DNA from 3 places in the Herbaspirillum sp. 1173 genome. Region 2 is predicted to be linked to each of the others. Evidence: predicted binding sites of a transcription regulator. Region 2 holds the regulator's gene; each other region holds the start of a gene.

Evidence for each region. The regulator LexA, encoded in region 2, represses DNA repair genes until DNA is damaged. The targets are predictions, from matches to a motif close to ACTGTATNNNNATACAGT.
Region 1: J2X56_RS14170 (VRR-NUC domain-containing protein) is a predicted target of LexA. The motif match lies at 2,673-2,690, and genes of this name have one in related genera.
Region 3: J2X56_RS00205 (PA0069 family radical SAM protein) is a predicted target of LexA. The motif match lies at 3,491-3,508, and genes of this name have one in related genera.

What each region holds. Positions count from the first base shown of each region.
Region 1 is NZ_JAVDSP010000003.1:529,062-536,211, forward strand. It holds gene J2X56_RS14165 (ATP-dependent DNA helicase) at 1-997, opposite strand, end outside; gene J2X56_RS14170 (VRR-NUC domain-containing protein) at 994-2,646, opposite strand; gene J2X56_RS14175 (lyase family protein) at 2,831-4,348, shown strand; gene J2X56_RS14180 (EamA family transporter) at 4,378-4,800, opposite strand; gene J2X56_RS14185 (alpha/beta fold hydrolase) at 4,863-5,939, opposite strand; gene J2X56_RS14190 (thioesterase family protein) at 6,119-6,568, shown strand; gene J2X56_RS14195 (hypothetical protein) at 6,596-7,003, opposite strand; gene J2X56_RS14200 (hypothetical protein) at 6,990-7,150, opposite strand, start outside.
Region 2 is NZ_JAVDSP010000001.1:220,843-227,992, forward strand. It holds gene J2X56_RS01090 (flagellin) at 1-1,065, opposite strand, end outside; gene J2X56_RS01095 (tetratricopeptide repeat protein) at 1,388-3,370, opposite strand; gene lexA (transcriptional repressor LexA) at 3,573-4,229, opposite strand; gene rpsF (30S ribosomal protein S6) at 4,557-4,922, shown strand; gene priB (primosomal replication protein N) at 4,944-5,243, shown strand; gene rpsR (30S ribosomal protein S18) at 5,299-5,583, shown strand; gene rplI (50S ribosomal protein L9) at 5,610-6,062, shown strand; gene J2X56_RS01125 (replicative DNA helicase) at 6,267-7,150, shown strand, end outside.
Region 3 is NZ_JAVDSP010000001.1:42,242-49,391, reverse strand. It holds gene J2X56_RS00220 (I78 family peptidase inhibitor) at 1-99, shown strand, start outside; gene J2X56_RS00215 (Smr/MutS family protein) at 167-820, shown strand; gene J2X56_RS00210 (leucine-rich repeat-containing protein kinase family protein) at 829-2,154, opposite strand; gene J2X56_RS00205 (PA0069 family radical SAM protein) at 2,213-3,475, opposite strand; gene J2X56_RS00200 (sigma-54-dependent Fis family transcriptional regulator) at 3,663-5,687, shown strand; gene J2X56_RS00195 (DUF779 domain-containing protein) at 5,668-6,048, opposite strand; gene adh (aldehyde dehydrogenase) at 6,161-7,150, opposite strand, start outside.

The DNA of each region.
Region 1 (7,150 bases), on a different contig from region 2:
CCACGCTGCGCAGATGTTCGCGATCCAGCAGCGGCTGCGAGAGGCAGGCCGCGCGGGCGGCAGGCAGGCGGTCGTAGAAGCCCTGCGCCAGCGGACAGGAATCGCCCCGGCACAGCCGGTCCGGATATTCGCAGGCCTTGTCGCGTGCGCACAGTTCCAGCACGCGCAGCGGCAGTTCGCCGTGATCCTTCAAGGTGGCGGCGGCATCCAGCGCCAGTTGCCGGCCCGGGGTCTTGGCCGCGAGGAAGAGGATCTTGTCCAGCCGCTGCGCCGGGGCGGCCTTGAGCGCCGGGAACAAGGTGCCCAGCGTCTTGCCGATGCCGGTCGGTGCCTGCGCCAGCAGGCTGCGCCGGCCCGTCTGCGCGCGAAATACCGCCTCCGCCAGTTGCCGCTGACCGGGACGGAAATCGCCGTGCGGAAAGCGCAGCGTCTGCAAGGCCATATCACGCGCCGCGCGGTGCGCCAGCTCCTGTTCGGCCCAGCACATGAAACGCTCGCATTGCGCCGCAAAGAGCGTAGCCAGTTCCTCGCGGCTGCGGGTTTCTTCCAGTACCGTTTCCTGCTGGCTGCCGATGTCGAAATACACCAGCGCCAGATGGATGCGCGCCAGCCCTTCCCGCTCGCACATCAGGTGGCCATAGACCCGCAGCTGCGCCCAGTGCAGGTGGCGATGATTGTCGGGCAGGCTGGAGAGCTGGCCGCGATAAGTCTTCACTTCTTCCAGCAGCTGGCGCGCGGGGTCATAGCCATCGGCGCGTCCGCGCACATGCAGCGCGCCATGATCGGCCGAGAGCGTCACTTCGCTCAGGTAGCCTTCCCCGCGCCGCTGCGCCACGATGGCGTGACCGGCGATGCCTTCCTGGGCGGTGGGTGTGGGCGTGAAGCGCAGATCGAGATCGCCCTGCTTGGCGGTGAATTCGCACAGTGCACGAACCGAGACGGTGTAGCGCGGTGCGGACTGCTCTTGCGCAGCGCCGGCCGAGAGCGCCTCGTTCATGCTGCCGCCTGTTCCCATTGCAGGTAGCACACCGCCACCGGCATGGCGTGTTGCGCACAGTAGTCCAGCCAGCGGCGCTGGTTGTCCTGCAGGCGGTCGCCCGGGCCTTTGACTTCGACCATGCGATAGCGCCCTTGCTGCGGCCAGAACTGGATCAGGTCGGGGAAGCCGTTGCGGTTCTCTCGAATGTCGTCAAGGATGCGCAGGCACCACAGCTTCAGATGTGCAGCGGGGATACAGTCCAGCGCCATCACCAGCAGCTCGCGCGTGACCCAGCCCCAGGCCACGAAGGGCGTTTGCAGGCCGTGCTTGGCCTCATGGGTGGCAAGGAGATGCGCACGGTAGCTGCCGTCATCGAAGCGGCGCAAGCAGCGCGCCAGCACATCGCGCCGACGCGCCGCGAAATCGGCGCTCAAGAGATCGGCCGGCTCGCGCTGGAAGGGATGGAAGAAGGCGCCGGGAATGGGCGCGAACAGCGCTTCCCAGCACAGCAAGCCGAACAGGGCATTGGCCAGCGCGTTTTCGACATAGAACACCGGCGCATCAGCCCGCTGCAAATGCAACTGCACCGCCCGCTCGACGCGGCCGCCCTCGGCCGGCAACACGAGCTCGATCTGATCGACCACGGCGGGGCGCGGCCGCAGCGCCGGCGGCAAACCCAGCTGGCGCGCCAGGCGCGGCGCGATGCGCAGCAGTTGCTGGCGTTCCGCCTCGCTCTCGGGCGATTGCCGGGCGATCGTCAGCAGGGCCTGCGCGGGACCGAAGCGGCCCAGTTTTTCCAGCACGCGGATGGCGCGTGCCCGTGCGCCGGGATAACGGCAGGCAGCGTAGATCTGCTGTGCCTGTGGCCAGTCCCCGGCCTTCTCGCAATGCTGGCCGAGCTGGAACAGCAGGCGTTCACGGCGGCTCTCCAGCCAGGGATTGTCGAAGCGCTCCGCGGGTAGCGCTTCGAGCACCGCAGCGACCTCGTCACCGGCCTCGAAGCGTTGCTTGCAGGCCTGCAGTTGCAGGTAAAGATCAATGTCGGTGCGGCTGCGAAAACCGCGCGCCTCGGCAGAAAGGGCGATCTGTTCATAGCGCAGCGTACCCAGATCGGCCAGCACGAATTCGCTCCAGTCCTGGCGCAGGTTGCCGAAGAACATCAAACGCAAACGTTCACACAGGCCGCCAACCCGCATGCGCAGGACCGCTTCCCCGCCCTGCCCCGACGCTATCCATTGCGACAGGCAGCGCGGCGCAGCATGAAGGGGATCGCTTTCCAGTGCCGCCAGCAAGCTGTCCTTGCGCGCCGTCCTGAGTCCACCGCGCACGCCGAACCAGCGCAGCAGCTCCGGCTTGGTCGCCAGCGCGAAGACCTGGGCCAGCGACAGCGGCGCATCCTGCTCCACCCATTCGGGCGGCAGATCGCGGGACGCCTGCAGCGGGCAGCCGATCTCCGGATAAGCCAGACGGCTGGCGCGGAAGTGCTCGCCCTTGCGCATCATCATGCGCACGAACAGCGCCCGCGCAGCCAGCGGCAAGGCCGGGAAACGCAGCAGGAAATCGCGCTCCTCGTCCTGCAGCAGGTCGGCATAGCGCTGCCCCAGCCAATCCAGCGCCTGCTGGAAATTGCTCAGGTAGTAGAAACGGTGATCGGGGACGGCGGGCATTGCGGCGAAAAGCGTGCAGGAAAGGAACTGTATGGATGCACAGTATATCGCGTAGATGCCAATAACTACACTTTGGAGACGAGGTACCTGAAATATCAGGCTCTGTTCACCTTCAACCTGAATCGCCAATGCCCGCTAAGATAGTCGCCCTGCACAGACCAATCAACACTTCCAGGAGACCGCCTTGCCCAAGCTTTCCACCCTCGCCGTCGCGCTGTCCGCTGCCCTGCTGGCTTGCGCCGCGCCCTTGCACGCGCAGCAGACGCCGCGCCATGATGAATTCTTCTGGCTCGGCGAAATCAACAAGGCCACGGCCGTGATCAACACCGACGAAGGCTTGCTGGACAAGTCGATGACCCCGCTGGTCGTCAAGGGCATCCGCAAGGTGCTGGCCGATGGCGAGCTGCCGGGTGCCAAGCGTCCGACGCTGGTGATCACCTTCGAGCCGCTGCTGATCCAGGCGGCCGGTCCGCAGATCACGCTGCTGCACGCCGGCCGTTCCAGCCAGGACATGCTGGCCACGCTGCGCGCGGCCATCCTGCGCGAAGACCTGCTGACGCTGGCCAACCAGCTCAACGCCACCACGGCGGCGCTGGTCCGACTGGCCGCCAGCCAGCGTGACACCATCGTGCCCAACTACACCAATGGGGTGGCGGCGCAACCCAACAGCTACGGCCACTACCTGCTGGGCTTTGCCGCCGCACTGGACCGCGATGCCCAGCGCCTGCGCGAAGCCTATGGGCGGCTGGACCGCTCGGCCATGGGCACCACAGTGCTCAACGGCACCAGCTGGCCGTTGAACCGCCAGCGCATGGCCGACTACCTGGGCTTTGCCGCCATCGTCGACAACGCCTATGACGCGGCGCAACTGTCGGCGGTGGATGGTCCGGTGGAAGCGGGCGCGGTGGTCTCTTCCATTGCCCTGCATGCCGGCGCCTTCATCCAGGACGTGATGACGCAATATGCGCAGCCGCGTCCGTGGATCCTGTTGCAGGAGGGAGGGGCCAATACTTACGTGTCGTCGGCCATGCCGCAGAAGCGCAATCCGGGCCTGCTCAACAGCACCCGGCGCGATGCCTCGATGGTGATTGCCGAGGGCATGGGCGTGGCCATCGTGGCGCACAACATCCCGCCCGGCATGAGCGATGCCAAGGACGTGAAGCCCAACAAGGAGATGGTGCTCAATACGGTCAAGGTCCTGAAGAACTGGGAAAGCATCCTGGGCGCGCTGGTGATCGATCCGAAACGCGCGCTGGAAGAACTCAACAGCGACTGGACCGCGTCCCAGGAACTGGCCGACGTGCTCATGCGCAAGTACAAGCTGCCCTTCCGCGTGGGCCATCACTTCGCTTCGGAAGTGGTGGAGTATGCCAAGGCCAACAACATCCGGCCGCTGGAGTTTCCTTATGACCAGGCGCAGCGCATCTATCACGAAGCGGTGCTGAATTCGGAATTCCCCCAGGCCCTGCCGATGTCGGAACAGGAGTTTCGCAGCACCCTCGATCCGGTGGCGATCGTGCGCAATCGTGCCACCGTCGGCGGTCCGCAACCGGCCGAGATGGACCGCATGCTGCGCGAGGCCACTGCGCGCGTGGCGCAGCAGGACGCATGGATCAAGGCCCGGCAGCAGCGCATTGCAGGATCGCTGCAGAAGCTGGATGCGGATTTTGACCGGATGGCCGTCTCGGCGGGGGTGAAGTAAGGCGTGCCGGGCGGGCCGTGCAGCTTGGCCTAGCCGCGGGAAATCACCAGCAATCCCGCAGCAATGAGCGCGGCCCCGATCAGCTTGGCGGGCGTGATGACTTCATTGAGAATCCAGACCGCCATCAGCAAGGCCACGATGACACTGCCCTTGTCGATCAGCGCCACGGTGGAGACGTCCCCCGCCTTGATGGCCTTGTAGTAGAACACCCAGGAGACGGCGGTGGTCACACCCGACAGGCCGAGCCAGAGGACGTTCTGCCAGGTGACCGCGCTCAACTGCGCGGCCGGCACGACAGCAGCGGCGAACATGAGCACGAAGACAAACACGAAGCAGGTCCGGATGGCCAATCCCAGATCGCTGGAGATGCCGGTCAAGCCGAGTTTGGCGATGACCGAGGTGAAGCCTGCAAAGGCCATGGAAATGAATGCGTAGGCGATCCAGCGTTCCATCGTCTTATCCTTGAATGAAGATCGTGTAAGGCAACAACCGCAACCATCTGTCCATCTGCGGTTCAGCGCCCGCCTTCGGGCGCAAGCCGCTTGAGCAACTGCGCATGAAACAACTCCGGCATCTGCATCTGCGGTGCGTGACCAGCGCCGGGGAATACCACCAAGGTCGCGTGCGGAATGACGGCAGCCGCCTCGCGCCCGAGCACCGCATAGTTGCCCAGCCCGGCGCGCAATGCCGGCGGTGCGAATTCCTTGCCGATGGCGGTGCTGTCCTGGTCGCCGATCATGAGGACCGTGGGCGTCTTCAGGTTCTTCAGTTCGTAAAACACCGGTTGCGTGAGGATCATGTCGTACAGCAGTGCCGAATTCCACGCCACCCGCTCCTTGCCCGGCCCGCGGTACATGCCGGCCAGCATCTGCACCCAGGGTTCATACTCCGCACTCCACTGCCCGGAGAAATACGTAGCGCGCTCGTAGTTGCGGATGCGCTCGGCCGTGGTACCGAGTTCGCGCGCATACCACTGGTCCACCGACACCGGCGGCACGCCCTTGGCGCGCCAGTCTTCCAGGCCGATGGGGTCAACCAGCACCAGCTGGCGGGTCTGCTGTGGATAGGACAACGCATAGCGGATGGCCAGCATGCCACCAGTGGAGTGGCCTACCAGGATGGCCTGATCGATGCCGAGCGAGGCCAGCAAGGCGTGCGTATTCGCGGCCAGTTGCTGGAAGCTGAACTGGTATTGCTCGGGCTTGCTGGATTTGCAGAAGCCGATCTGGTCCGGTGCAATCACACGGTAGCCGGCGCGACGCAGGACATCGATGGTCTGCTCCCAGGTGCCGGCGCAGAAATTCTTTCCGTGCAACAGGACGACGGTGCCGTGCGGGACACTGCCGGCGGCAGGTGCCACGTCGAGATAGGCCATCTCGATGTCCTGGCGCTGCGAGTGGAAACGATAACGCGAGACCGGCCAGCGGTAGTCGAAGCCCTCCAGCTGGGGGCCGTAGACCGGCGCGTTTTCCATGTCGGGGACAGATGTCGTAGTGGCAGCAGGGACCGGCGGAGGCATGGAGGCCAATACGCTGAACAGGCTGGCAGCCAGCACAGTTTTCGCACGGAACAGGAAGGGGTGTGAATGCATGGGAGGAATCGGGCAGGTAGGTGAGATCGGGATGGCGCGCACAATCGATATCGCCGATGGTAGCCGGATTCGCACAACAAGGTCGGGCTTCACCTCGTTTTACCGGCCCGACCTTTTGCGATGGCTGCGCGCGTGGAGGGTAGACGGTTGCCCTGCCCTGCGATTATCGTGTCACCGGTTTGACCAATCTGAACGGAAGGAACGACATCATGTTTTCAAAACAGTTTGAAGTGGATCCCAAGCACATCGATTTCCAGGGCGTGGTCGATGGGCTGTACTACCCGTTTTATATGGAATGGACGCGGCATGCCTTTTTGAAGGAAGCGCTGGGAATCGATATCGAAGAGGCCTTCCGGCAAGGGCAGGTGTTCATGGTGCTGGAATACTCGCTGCGCTTTCGCAAGAGCCTGCAAAAGGGCGACACGATGGAGGTTACCTGCGAAGTGCAGAAACACGAAAAGCGCAGCCGGGTGAATTTCGTGCAGCAGATCAAGGTGGCGGACGTGGTGTATGCCGAGGCGGTCTTTGTCGGGGCTTGCTTCATGAATAACCGGCCATTCGTGCCGGAGGCGATTGCGGCGGCGCTGGCAGCTGCGCCTGTAGCAAACCCGGAGCAAGCCGGGCAATAGCCGCCGCAATTCGGTCAGAAAACAGCCTCAGGTCAGCCCGACTGCTTTGCCATTCTGCGCCAGCAGTTCCCTCGCCATCTGCAGCGCCTGCTCACGCGAGCCCGCAAGCAGCAGCGGGTAGCCCCAGAACTTCGCAAACACCACCGCGAAGGCCTTGAAGCCAACCCGCCTGGCCGCATTGGGTTCCACCACGATCATCGCCAGTACCAGCTTGCGCAAGGCATGCTTGTGCTGCTTCATCCAGAGTGCGGTACGTTTCTTTTCTTCCGCGGAATGCTCGTGATCTTCGGCAGGTACGGTATCGGTCAGCAGCACGAAGGGTTCTTCGCGCTGCAGGTTCGCTTCAAACTCCGTGAAATCCTGCTCGTGATCATGTCCGGGTTGCTGGGTGAGATTCATCCATACAAGCGGGAAATCCGCACTATTCATCGACATGGCCGTCTCCTTTGCGATTGAGGTGGCGCCAGGTGGTCGCGATGGCGAATACGCCCGGCAGTGAAATGAAGAACATCGCCGAGAAGGCAATGTGCCAGCCATCGCGCAATCCGTCGGCAATGCCGCCCAAGGTGTTGAGGACAACCA
Region 2 (7,150 bases):
CTGCGGTGCCGAGTTGGCCTGCGACAGCATCGCGGTACCAGCTTGCTGCAGGATCTGCGCACGGGTCAGGTTCGCGGTTTCCTGCGCGTAGTCGGTATCCATGATACGGCTGCGCGACGCGGTGATGTTTTCGCTCGACACTTGCAGGTTGCTGATGACCGCGCTGAAGCGGTTCTGCACTGCACCGAATTCTGCACGCTTGGAGGAGATCAGGCTGATGGCCTTGTCCAGGTTCTGGATGGCCTTCTGAGCGTCGCTCTGAGCGGACGGGGCGGCAACTGCCTGATCCAGCGACAGCTTGGCGCTGTCAACGGCAGCTTGCAGGGTCACGGCCGACGAAGCCAGTGCCGAGGAGGACAGGGACGAACCGGTAGCGAACAGGTTGTCCAGGGCAGCCTTGGCCGAGGTGTAGGTCGCTTGCGCGGTGCTCACGCCGGAGGTGTCGCCCAGACCGATCAGGCCCTTGGCGCTGGTGCCGATGACGGTAGCGATGGTGGAGTTGTTCGACAGGTCATCCAGGGTGATGGTGATCTGGTCGTTCAGCTTGTTGTCTTGCACGTTGGCGCCGACCTGGAACGACAGGGTCAGGGAAGCCGACACGTTCGAAGCGTTCGAGCCGGTACCGGCCGATGCGCCTTGACCAACACCGGTGAACAGGTTCTGGCCGTTGAAGCTGGTGCCGTTCAGAACACGGAACACTTCCTGCGACAGCTGGGTGTATTCGTCGTTCAGGGTCTTGCGGTCTTGTGCGCTGTTGGTGCCGTTGGCTGCTTGCACAGCCAGTTCACGCATACGCTGCAGGTTGTCGCCGACGGTCGACAGAGCGCCTTCAGCGGTTTGCGCCATCGAGATACCGTCGTTGGCGTTACGTTGTGCAACTGCCAGGCCCTTGACCTGGGAGTTCATGCGGTCGGCGATGGCCAGGCCGGCGGCGTCGTCCTTGGCGCTGTTGACGCGCAGGCCGGACGACAGACGTTGGATCGAGGTATTGAGCGACGACTGCGAGGAATTCAGGTTCCGTTGCGTATTGAGCGACGGAATATTGGTATTAATGACTGCTGCCATGTTAATTCTCCTAAGATTTGAGACCGATGATCCGAGTTTCAGTGCCTAACGTTGGTCTTCTACCCATGAGCCCCAGGCGTTTCAACCTCTGTTGATTGCTTTATCGGGCAGTCTTGGAAAAAGTTTAGGGCTTTTGCAAAAAATCTTTTTCAAGGCTTTCCGAACTAAAACTGCGTGCTTTGAAACTCCAAGCAAATCCTTTTTCGACGGCAATTCCAAAAACTTTAGGAAAATTGCTGTTGCGGCCAAGAAAAATGTTCCGAAAAGCAAAAACCGCCCGGGAAGGGCGGTTTCCTGCAATGGCTGGGCGCTCCTAGCCAGCTCAGCCTTGGGCTTTCTTATGTTGCAGCAGCGTTAATTCTTCGCCAACCTTTTTCAGGACCGAGTCCCAATCGCTGACTGCCGGCTGGCGGAACAGGCGCATGCCGGGATACCACGGGGAATCATCGCGGTCGTTGAGCCACCGCCAGTCGGGTACATGCGGCAGCAGTACCCAGGTGGGGTGGCCTAGTGCTCCGGCCAGATGGGCCACCGAAGTATCCACGCAGATAACCAGGTCAAGATTGCTGATGGCGGCAGCGGTATCGGCGAAGTCCTGGCACTCATTGCCCAGGTCAAAGACGGGCCAATCGGCTGGCAACTCCTTCAGGCCGTCGGCAGGCTTGCCTTTTTGCAATGAGTAGAATTCCATCTTGGGGACTTCAAACAATTGCTTGAATTTGTCCAGTGGAATCGAACGATGGCGGTCATTGCCATGCTCCGGATTGCCGCCCCAGACGATGCCGACGCGCAGATTGTCCGCTGATCGTGTCAAGGTGGAAATCTTCTGCTTCCAGTGCGCCGCCAGCGACGCATCGGCAGACAGATAGCCTTCCGCATAGCGCGGGATATCCTCGACGCTATGGGTGCGCAGGGCATAGGGCAGGCTCATGAGCACATAGGCGCAGTCGCAGGGTGGCAGGGGATCGCTTTCGCGCACCAGTGTCACTGCTGGTGTGAAGGATTGGAACAGGCGGTACAGAGGATTCTTCACATGCAGCGCCACGCTGGCACCTTGCTCCATGAGCAAGCGGGCATAGCGCAGGAACTGGATGCTGTCGCCAAAGCCTTGCTCGTGCATCAGCAGGATGCGCTTGCCCGCCAGCGAGGACTTGCCATCCCATTTCGGAATGACCTCGAACAGCTTGTGGATCAGGCGGTAGACGTGGGCGCGTTCCTTGGTGGTGAGGCGGCTCTCGTGGCACTCCCAGCCTTCCTCGAACTGTCCGCGCAGCAACAGGGTCAGTGCCAGGTTGTGCTTGGCGGTCGGGTAATTCGGCCGCAGCGCCAATGCCGTGCGGAAATTGCCAAGCGCATCGTCATAATCGCCATGATCGTGCTGGATCGCGCCGATGTTGTTGTAGGTGAGGGCGTGCTTGGGGTCCAGCGCCAGGGCCTGCTTGAACATGCGCATGGCATCGTCGAAGCGGTCGCCCGTGTTGAAGTAGCTTGAACCGAGCTTGACGTAGCCATTCGGATCCTTGGGTGCGATCTCGATGACGCGCAGCAGGTGTTCGTGGGCTTCTTCGATCTTGTTGATTTTCAGATAACTATCGGCGATCTTGTTGTGGGCGTAGGTGTCCTGGGGATCGAGCAGGATGGCGGTCTTGTGGGACTCTACGGCCTCCTTGTACATCTCCATGGCATGAAAGGCTTCGCCCAGGGCGGTGTGGGAGGGAGCGAAATTGATCTGGTATTCGAGCGACTTCAGAATCGTGGCGACCGCCTCGTCAAAGCGCCGTGCGTCGATCAGGGCGCGGCCCAGGTGCGACAGCGGGCCCGGTGCGTTGGGTTCACGCCGGGCCGCATCCTCGAAGTATTTGATCGAGGCTTCCGGATCGTTCTTTTCGTGCAGGGCATTGGCCAGGCCGATGCGTGCCGCCCGGTTTTCCTTGTCGATGGCGATGGCGCGCTCGTAGATGGCGATGGACTCGTCGATGCGATCCTGGCTCAGCACCGTACCGGCCAGGTTGCTGAGGTATTCGGCGTTGTTCGGATCGGCCTCGATGGCCTTGCGCAGGTATTGCTCGGCTTGCGCGAACTGGCCTTCCTGCATGGCGATCAGTCCGCGTGCGTGGTTGGCAAACACCAGATTGGGGGCGCGGGCCAATACGGCTGTACAGATCGCCTTGGCTTCCTCGGTCTTGCGATTGTCGAGCAGGTCCAGACATTTGCGAACGTCCAGCAGATCCTGCAGGTTGGACTTGGCGGCCGCTGGGGCCGGAATATGTTTGCCGTGCTTGTTGCTGCTCTTGCGCGTCGACATCGAAAAGGGTCCTCTTGGTTGGGCGCATCCATTGCGCCGGGCATAGCTGTCCAGCAAGGATGATATGCGTAACCGGTCACAGGTGAAGAGCTAAATAGAAAGCAAAAAACCTCCGTTTTAAGCGGAGGTTCATGCATAAACAAGCGATCAGTCGCCGCTGGCAGCGTCTTTCCGGCGGTCGGGCCTGCGCGCCGCTCCGAATTCAGTTCCAGCTGCGCAGCAATCCCACGGCCAGTCCTTCGAGTGCAAACTGGTCGTCTTCCGGCTTGACGATGATGGGCTCGAATTCCGGATTCTCGGGGAACAGGGTGATGACGCTGCCGCTCTTCTGGTAGCGCTTGACCGTGACCTCGTCAGCCAGGCGGGCCACCACGATCTGGCCATTGCGCGCCTGGTCGGCGCGCCGCACGGCCAGCAGGTCGCCGTCCAGGATGCCGGCGTCGCGCATGGACATGCCGCGCACCTTGAGCAGGTAGTCGGGCTTGGCCCGGAACATGGCCGGGTCGACCTGGTAAGTCTTTTCCACGTGTTCCTGGGCCAGGATGGGGGAGCCCGCCGCCACGCGCCCGATCAGCGGCAGGCTCAGCTGCATCAGGGCGGGATGGGGCAGGGCCATCTGGCGTGCAGTGCTGATGCCTGTGGTACCTGATTCGCGCAAGCGGATGCCGCGCGAGGTGCCGGGGGAAATCTCGATGGCGCCCTTGCGGGCCAGGGCCTGCAGATGCTCTTCGGCGGCGTTGGCGGAACGGAAGCCCAACTCGGCAGCGATCTCTGCACGCGTGGGAGGGAAGCCGGTGTTCTCGATGGCGTTCTTGATCAGGTTCAGGATCTGTTCCTGGCGCGCAGTCAGTTTGAGCATGAGGGTGGCCTTTCTCGGAGGGAAGGCTGTCTGGATGAACAGTCTGTATTTTTATACAGGTGCAATCCTTGTGTCAACGGCAACATGCATATTCCGGGGCGGAAAAGGCAAGCTTTCTCATTTATATAGAGCGCGCCGCAACTGAAGAATCTGGTTCTGAGCCGCTGGCGGCGATGTGCAGGGTCCGCGTTGTGGCCCTGCGGCCGCAGTGGCGTGACGCTGGCATTGCTGTCAGGACGGAAACCTAGTATGATCTCGGGTTTTCCTCTTCCCACACCCGTCTTGACGCCGGGGTGGGCGTCTTCAATAAGTCCATAAGGAGTCTACATGCGTCATTATGAAATCGTATTTATCGTCCACCCGGACCAAAGCGAGCAAGTGCCGGCGATGATCGAGCGTTACAAGGGCATCGTCACCACCCGCGGCGGCAAGGTCCACCGTGTCGAAGATTGGGGCCGTCGCCAACTGGCTTACCAGATCCAGAAGCTGGCCAAGGCTCACTACGTCTGCCTGAACATCGAAGTCGACAGCGAAACGCTGGCTGAAATCGAAACCGGCTTCAAGTTCAACGACGCCGTCCTGCGCCACCTGACCGTCAAGATGAAGAAGGCCGAAACCGGTCCTTCCCCCATCCTGAAGGCAGTGCAGAAGGAAGACGCGGCCAAGAGCCGTACCGAAGCTCCGGCAGCTTAAGCGCTGCGAACATCGCGGAGAGTGAACCAGTTTCAAGTCATCGCCAGCCTGGCAGAACGTGATGTCCTACGTTATACGCCGGCCGGTATCCCGATTGTCACTGCCAGGTTGCAGCATCAGTCGGAGCAGACGGAGGCTGGCATGAAGCGTCAGGTCGAATTCGAGATCGCGGCGCTGGCAGCGGGGGAAATCTCCGGTGCGCTCAACAGGGCGGCACTGGGTGAAGTCTTCCGGTTCACCGGCTTTTTGGCCCGCAGGAATCGCAACAGCAAGAGCGTCGTGTTTCATATCGTTGATTTTGGCCCGGTCGCGCCGGATTGAGCGGCGCAAGGTAGCCAAACAGACCTTACCCAATTTTTAGATACAGGAGCCAACCATGGCATTCGGTAAAAAGTTCGATAAAAGCAAGCTGAAAAACAAGCGCCAACAGCAAAACCCGCTGTTCAAGCGCAAGAAATTCTGCCGTTTCACCGCCGCTGGCGTTGAACAGGTCGATTACAAGGACGTGGACACCCTGAAGGACTTCGTCCAGGAAAACGGCAAGATCATGCCGGCACGCCTGACCGGTACCAAGGCCCACTACCAGCGTCAAGTTGACACCGCCATCAAGCGCGCGCGTTACCTGGCTCTGCTGCCGTACACCGATCTGCACAACGCCTAATCAGCGTCGAGAAATAGGAGAAAAACATGCAAGTCATTCTGTTGGAAAAAATCGTGAATCTCGGCGGTCTGGGTGATGTCGTGCGCGTCAAGGACGGTTTCGCACGCAACTTCCTGATCCCCCAACGCAAGGCCCGCCGCGCTACCGATGCAGCCATCGCTGAATTCGAAGCCAAGCGCGCTGACCTGGAAAAGGCTGCCGCCGAGAAGCTGGCCGCTGCCCAAGCCCAAGGCGAAAAGCTGGCTGGCGCTACCGTGGAAGTGTCGCAGAAGGCCGGCGTTGACGGCCGTCTGTTCGGTTCCGTGACCAACTTCGACATCGCTGAAGCCCTGGGCAAGAAGGGTTTTGCTGTCGAGAAGTCGCAAGTGCGCCTGCCCAACGGCCCGCTGAAGACCGTTGGCGAACACCCCGTGTCGGTGGCTCTGCACACCGACGTGGTGGTCGATGTCACCATCGCAGTCAAGGGCGAGCAAGCGTAATACGCCTGTTTGCTGCAATTCGTTTTGCAATAGAAAAGCCGGGTTCGCCTGGCTTTTTTATTGTCAGTTGTACCAAGACACGCCGCCACTGGTCATCGTCATGGCGCGGCTTGTCAATGGCTTCATATTGCATTCGTTCGCATGAAGCATCTGGCCGTGCAAAAACGTTCGGCCGGACCTACGGCTTCACATCAGCAGGTTATAATGCGCGCCATGAAAGAATCGTCCCGCGGCAATCCAGAATTTTTCCGTGGCCAGAGAGAGTCATCCGATCCCCAGATCGATGCGCTCCGCGTGCCGCCCCACTCCATCGAGGCCGAGCAATCGGTGCTGGGCGGCCTGCTGCTGGACAACGCAGCCTGGGACCGTATCGCCGACTTCGTCAGCGCTGAAGACTTTTACCGCTACGATCACCGCATCATCTTCGAGCACATCGTCAAGCTCATCAACAGTACCAAGCCGGCCGACGTCATTACCGTCTATGAAGCCATGTCCACCAGCGGCAAGGCCGAAGAGGTGGGCGGGCTGGTTTATCTGAATGCACTGGCGCAAAACACGCCTTCTGCGGCCAACATCCGCCGCTATGCCGAGATCGTCCGTGATCGCGGCATTCTGCGCAAGCTCATCACCGTGGCCGACGAGATTTCCGGCAATGCCTTCAATCCGCAGGGCAAGGATGTGAAGTCCATGCTGGACGAGGCCGAATCCAAGATCTTCGCCATCGCCGAAGAAGGGTCGCGCGGCTCTCAGGGCTTCATGGAAATCCAGCCGCTGCTCACGCAAGTGGTCGAGCGCATCGACGAACTTTACAATCGCGACAATACCAGCGACATCACCGGCGTTCCGACCGGTTTCATGGATCTGGACAAGATGACCTCCGGCCTGCAGCCGGGCGACCTGATCATCGTCGCTGGCCGTCCTTCCATGGGTAAAACCGCTTTCTCGATCAACATCGGCGAACATGTCGCCATCGAGTCGGGCCTGCCGGTAGCCGTGTTCTCCATGGAAATGGGTGGCGCGCAGCTGGCCATGCGTATGCTGGGTTCAGTCGGACGCCTGGACCAGCACCGCCTGCGTACCGGCCGCCT
Region 3 (7,150 bases), 180 kb from region 2:
CTCAAGCCGGACGACGCCGCCACCATGGACTTCAACCCGCGCCGCCTCAATCTGCACGTCGATCCGGGCCTGGTGATCATCAAGGTGGCCTGCGGCTGAAGAGCTCGCCTGCTTCTGCTAAAGTAGTCACTTAGGGAACAAACCGCTACAGGGTTGGGTGGCTGTCATGGCGACAATGAAGGATTTCTCGGCGCTCCAGGGATTGCGCCGCGATCTGCAGGAACAGGAAAAAGCGCGCGCACTGGCCTTGGCCGAGCGCCAGCGCCAGGAAGCGGCAGCCCGCGAGGAAGCCAACATCTTCCGCAACAGCATAGGCCAGGTGGCGCCCTTGCGCCCGGAAGTGGTCGACAAGGCCCATTACCTGCCGGAACCTCCCCTCCCCATTCCCCGCCAGCACCTGGCCGATGAACAGGCCGCGCTGCTGGAGTCGCTCTCCGACGAGTTCACCGTCGACACGCTCATGGACAGCGACGAAAACCTCAGTTTCGCCCGCCCCGGCGTGGGCATGGATGTCTTGAGCAAGCTGCGGCGCGGCAACTGGGTGATCCAGGCCCAGCTGGACCTGCACGGCTATCGCCGCGACCAGGCGCGTGAGGCCTTGGGTGAATTCTTGCGCCAGTCACGCCGCCGCGGCCTGCGCTGCGTGCGGGTGATCCACGGCAAGGGACTCGGTTCGGTGAACAAGGAGCCCGTGCTCAAGCACAAGGTCCGCAACTGGCTGGCGCAGAAGGATGAAGTGATGGCCTTCTGCCAGGCGCGCGCAGCCGATGGCGGTGCGGGCGCGCTGGTGGTGCTGCTGCGTTCGAGCGAACGGGTCTGAACGCCGCTTCAGTCCGCAGTCAGATTGTCCAGCATGGCCACGATGGCCTCGAAATGCGGCCGGGCGGCAGCATCGGCGCTCAGGCAAGCCTGGCGCACCCCGGCCAGGGCCGCACGCTGCTTCTTGCCGGATTCATCTTCCGGCTGGGCATGCGCCAGCAACTCTTCCAGCAGACAGCCATAGGCCCGCACTTCCATGGCCTGCACGCCCCAGGCATGCGGCTGTTGGACATCGTAGAACCAGGCCGCGCCGAAATCGCCGAGCAGGGCTTCGCCATCCCGATGCAGGATGTTGTGACCGTAGAGGTCGCCATGCACGATGCCCTGCGCATGCAGGTGGGCGGCTGCCGAGGCGATATCGCGTGCGATGGCGATCACTTGACGCCAGGCGAGCGTGAAGCCTTGCGCATACACATCGCGCGTACAGGATTGCAGGCTGGGCGGACCGGCCAGTACCTTGAAATCGGGATCGATCAGCGGCATCACCAGTCCTTGCACCGCTTGCGGATGACCTTGCAAGCGCCCCAGCACGGGAATGAGACCGCGATGGCTACCGGCCATGATGCAGGCCGCCATCTCGCGCTCGGGCAGGCCATCGCTGGTGACCGCGCCCTTGAAGAGCTTCACCGCCACAGGCTGCGACCTGTCTTCCACGGTCCAGCGGGCAGCGTGGATCACACCGGAGGCGCCTTCCCCCAGCTTTTCGCCCAAGGCCAGATCATCCCAGTCGATGGCCGCGACTTGCGCATTGCAATCCGCAGATTCTTCCACCGCTTCACACCAGGGATTGCCCGCCATGGCCAGCCAGCTCAGGCGCGGCAGCGTCAGCAGCCAATGCGGAAACGCCTCCAGCGCATTGGCCGACAGGCGCAGCAGTTCCAGGTTGCGGCAGGCCGCCAGTTCCGGCGGCAGCGCGCGCAGGCGGTTGCCAGCCAGCATCAGCTTCTGCAGGCGCAGGCACTGCCCGATGCTCGATGGCAGCTGTTCGATGCAGTTGTCGGTCAGCACCAGCCAGCGCAGCGTGGGTGGCAGCGATTCGGCAGGTACATGCTCGATCCGGTTGGCCTTGAAACCGATCATCTCCAGCGACGGGCAGCGGCCCAGTACGGCGGGCAATTCGGTGAAGGGATTGTCGGAACAGAAGACGATGCGCAGCCGGTGCAAACGCGGCAGGTCGTCGGGCAAGGCGGTCAGTTCGTTGCCGCTGAGGTCCAGAATCTCAAGGGTTTCAGCCAGGGTGAAGATTTCTGGCGGGAATTCGCGCAGGCCGCACGAGAGAGACAGGCGGGTAATGCCTTCCAGCGCGCCGCTGCGCAGTTGTTCCAGAGTGTGCATGCAAAGAAGTGAAGAAACGGACTAAAACGCGGATCTTACCAGCCGCCGGCCGTCTGCCTCAGAACAAATCCAGCTGGGCATCGCCCGCCGGGCGCCCCTGCCCCGCCGGCACCACCATGGGCCGCTTGAAGCGGCTGGCATCCAGGGTGGCAAAAGCCCGATTGCGATGATCGATGCCCAGGCGCCGGCTGGCCTTCTCGAAGCGCTGGTGCAGCAAATCGGCCCAGACGCCGGTGCCGCGCATGCGGGTGGCGAAATCGGCGTCGTAATCCTTGCCGCCACGCATGTCCTGGATGCGGTTCATCACCCGTGCCGCACGGTCGGGGAAATGCGCCTGCAGCCATTGGCGAAACAGCGGGCTGACTTCCCAGGGCAGCCGCAGCACGATGTAGCCCGCCTGGCGCGCCCCGGCCTCCACGGCCGCTTCCATGACGCGTTCCAGGTCCGGTTCGGTGACGAAGGGAATCACCGGCGCAATCGACACGCTCACCGGAATGCCCGCCTCGGCCAGCGTGCGGATCACCCGCAATCGCCGCGCCGGGCTGGCCGCGCGTGGTTCCAGCGTGCGCGCGATGGCCGCATCCAGCGTGGTGATCGTCACCGCAACAATGGCCTGCCCCTTGGCCGCCATCGGGGCCAGCAAATCGATATCGCGCTCGACCAGCGAGGACTTGGTGATGAGCGCCACCGGATTCTCGCAATCGTGCAGGATCTGCAGGATGCGCCGGGTCAGCTGGCGTTCGCGCTCGATGGGCTGGTAGGCGTCGGTATTGATGCCCACCGTGATGGTGTCGGGTTCATAGGACGGCTTGGCCAGTTCGCGCAGCAGCACCTCGGGGGCATTGCGCTTGGCCACCAGCCGGCTTTCGAAATCCAGCCCCGGGGACAGGCCCAAATAGCTGTGAGAAGGCCGCGCGAAGCAGTAAATGCAGCCGTGCTCGCAGCCCCGGTAGGGATTGAGCGAAAGCGAAAACGGCAAATCCGGCGAGCTGTTGCGGGTGATGATGGATCGGGCGTCTTCCTCGGTGACGATGGTCTTCAGGCGGGGTGGCTCATCCTCCTCGGTACTCTCTGCCGCCTGCGGCCCGGCCTCGGCAAAATGGACGGCCTGCCAGCCATCGTCGAACTCTTCCCGCGCCACCGATTCATAGCGCCCACGCAGGTTGGTCACCGCGCCCCGGCCCTTCTGGGCGGTCTGATCGCGATGGATGAAGGTTTCTGGCGTCAGGGTCGCGTCGTCCTCGCCGGAGGCGGCCGACCGGGTCGGCTGCTCTGGAAAAGGCCGGGCAATGCCCTGCGGAAATTTAGGGAAGGAAGCCACGTAAAGCTCATCAATACTGTATTTATATACAGTATTTTGCCTTCACTTCGGATGCGCTGCAAATGCTGTTTCAATTTGTCCGGCTGCCACATTAATCGGTTATGCTTGTTCACCCTCAGCTTCCCATCAGAGAAGAAAGCCGACACAAGGGGGAACAAGGACCGCCAGAGGTCCCAAGGAGACAAGGATGCAATACCAGGCAAACCGGCCCGGTGCCGGTGCATTGCTGGGCGCTTCGCCCCTGGTGCAGGCCAGCGCCGATGGCGTGCCGGATCTGCAGGCCATCGAACGCTCGCACCAGCGCAGCTCGTCCTACGGCATCACGCGCGGCCAGCGGCCCGACCTGGATTCACTCTCGCGCGCCGACCTGGCCCAGACGCTGGAAGCCAACCAGGCCCTCTCCGGCCATGCCCGCCCGGTCATGGAAACCCTCTACGACCAGATCCGCAATACCCACAGCATGGTCATCCTCTCGGACGCCGAAGGCACCATCCTGCATACGCTGGGCGACAGCGATTTCCTGGCCAAGGCCGACCGTGTGTCCCTCGGGCCCGGTGGACGCTGGTCCGAACAATTGCGCGGCACCAATGCCATCGGCACGGCCCTCTTCGAGCAGAAGCCCACTACCGTGCACGCCCAGCAGCACTATCTGGATGCCAACCGCTTTCTGACCTGTTCGGCAGCCCCCATCTTCGACCATCGCGGCCAGGTGCTGGGAGTGCTGGATGTCTCGGGCGAATGCGGCAGCTTCCACAAGCACACCATGGCGCTGGTCCGCATGTCGGCGCAGATGATTGAAAACCACCTGCTGGCCGGCAGCTTCCCCGATTGCATCACCCTGCACTTCCACAGCCGCGCCGAATTCGTGGGTACGCTGGTCGAAGGCATCGTCAGCTTCACGCCCGGCGGGCGTTTCCTGGCGGCCAACCGCAGTGCGCAGTTCCAGCTGGGGCTGACACTCGCGGCGCTGCAGTCGCATACCTTTGCGTCGCTCTTCGGGGTGCCGCTGTCGCTGCTGTTCGAACACCATCGCAAGGCCGCCTCGGGCTTGCTGGAGCTGTGCCTGCACAACGGCATCCGCATCCATGGCCGCGCCGAACTGCGGCTGCGCGACCAGCATTTCCAGAATGCGCGGGAAGCCGTGACCGAGGCACCGGAAGTACTGCCCGCCAGCCCATCTGCTCGTCCGGCCCCACCTGTGCGCCCCCATCCGGGCCAGCCGCGCGGCGGACTGCAAGCCCTCGATACCGGGGACGCCCGCATGAGCGCCATCATCGCCAAGTTGCGCAAGGTGATCGACCGCGACATCCCGGTCCTCATCACCGGCGAAACCGGCACCGGCAAGGAGTGGCTGGCCCAGGCCATCCACCGCGAAAGCGCGCGCTTCCACACCACGCAAACCCGGGGCGGCGCCGCGCCCTTCGTGGCCGTGAATTGCTCGGCCATTCCCGAGAACCTGATCGAGGCCGAACTCTTCGGTTATGAAGACGGCGCCTTCACCGGCGCCCGCCGCAAAGGCGCACTGGGCAAGATCGCGCAAGCCCAGGGCGGCACTCTCTTCCTCGATGAAATCGGCGACATGCCGCTGGCCCTGCAGGGCCGCCTGCTGCGCGTGCTGCAGGAACGCGCGGTGACGCCGCTGGGCAGCCAGCGCGTGATTCCGGTGGACTTCGCTCTGGTATGCGCCACCAACCAGCCGTTGCGAGAAATGGCGGCGCGCCATGCCTTCCGTGAAGACCTGTACTACCGCATCAATGGCTTGCCGGTAAAACTGCCCGCCTTGCGCGAGCGCAGCGACCTGGGCGCCCTGATCGACCGCATCCTGGAACAGGAAGGCGGCCGTCACGCGCCGCGCTTCGATGCCCAGGCCCTGGCGTTGCTGCAATCCAGCCGCTGGCCGGGCAACCTGCGGCAACTGTCCAACCTGATCCGCACCGCCCTGGCCATGGCCGATGGCGAGGCCTGGATAGGGGTGGAACACCTGCCAGATGACTTTCTGGACGAGGCAGCGCCGCTGCAGGCGGCTTGCGGCATGCCGGCCCCGGCAGCGCATGAAGAAACGGACGAAAAGCCGCTCTCCATGCACGACAGCGAATGGGCCGCCATCGAACGCGCCCTGCGCACCCATGACGGCAACGTCAGCGCCGCCGCCAAGGCGCTGGGGGTGTCGCGCAATACGCTCTATCGCCGCTTCAAGTCACGCGGGCACTGAGCGGGGCAAGCGCGTCGTATTCCTCATCGGTAAAGAGCCGCGAGCGCGTCAGGAAGCGCTTGCCGCTGCCGTTCTCCAGCGAGAACATGCCGCCGTTGCCGCTGACCACGTCGATGATCAGTTGCGTGTGTTTCCAGTATTCGAACTGGTCGGCGCCGATGTAGAACGGCACGCCATCGATCTCCCCGAGATGCACGTCGGTATCGCCCAGCGTGAAGTCGCCGGCGGGATAGCACATCGGCGCACTGCCATCGCAGCAGCCACCGGATTGAAAAAAGATCAGCTCGCCATGCCGCGCCTTCAACTGGCGCAGCAACTCCACCGTGGCCTCGGTGGCCGTCACCCTGGGCAATGCATTCATTCGCCGCTCTCCTGTTGAGTCTGGATCTGCCAATAAAAGCGGCACCGGCCGCGCGAGTTGCGGACCGGTGCCGAAGCTGCCTTGCTGCAAGGAGTCAAACGAAATTACGTGATCAGAAGAAGCCCAGCGCCTTGGGGCTGTAGCTGACCAGCAGGTTCTTGGTCTGCTGGTAGTGATCCAGCATCATCTTGTGGTTCTCGCGGCCGATGCCGGATTGCTTGTAGCCACCGAAGGCCGCATGCGCCGGATACAGGTGATAGCAGTTGGTCCACACGCGGCCGGCCTGGATTTCGCGGCCCATGCGGAAGGCACGGGTGCCATCGCGGGTCCACAGGCCAGCACCCAGGCCGTACAAGGTGTCATTGGCGATGGCCAGGGCTTCTTCCTCATCCTTGAAGGTGGTCACCGACACCACGGGGCCGAAGATTTCTTCCTGGAAGATGCGCATCTTGTTGTTGCCCTGGAAGACGGTCGGCTTGACGTAGTAACCGGTGGCCAGGTCGCCGCCGAGTTCTTCACGTCCGCCGCCGGCCAGCACCTTGGCGCCTTCCTGCTTGCCGATGTCGATGTAGGAGAGGATTTTTTCCAACTGCTCCTGCGAGGCCTGCGCGCCGATCATGGTGCTCTTGTCCAGCGGGTTGCCCTGTTTGATGGCGGCCACGCGCTTCAAGGCACGTTCGATGAAACGCTCATAGATCGATTCCTGCACCAGCACGCGCGAGGGGCAGGTGCAGACCTCGCCCTGGTTCAGCGCAAACATGGCGAAGCCTTCCAGGGCCTTGTCGAAGAATTCGTCGTCCTTGTCCAGCACGTCGGCGAAGAAGATGTTGGGCGACTTGCCGCCCAGCTCCAGGGTCACCGGGATCAGGTTCTGCGAGGCGTACTGCATGATCAGGCGGCCGGTAGTGGTCTCGCCGGTGAAGGCGATCTTGGCGATGCGCTTGTTGGAGGCCAGCGGCTTGCCGGCTTCCACACCGAAGCCCTGCACGATGTTGACCACGCCCGGCGGGATCAGGTCGGCGATCAGTTCGATCAGGACCATGATGGAAGCCGGCGTCTGCTCGGCCGGTTTCAGGACCACGCAGTTGCCGGCGGCCAGCGC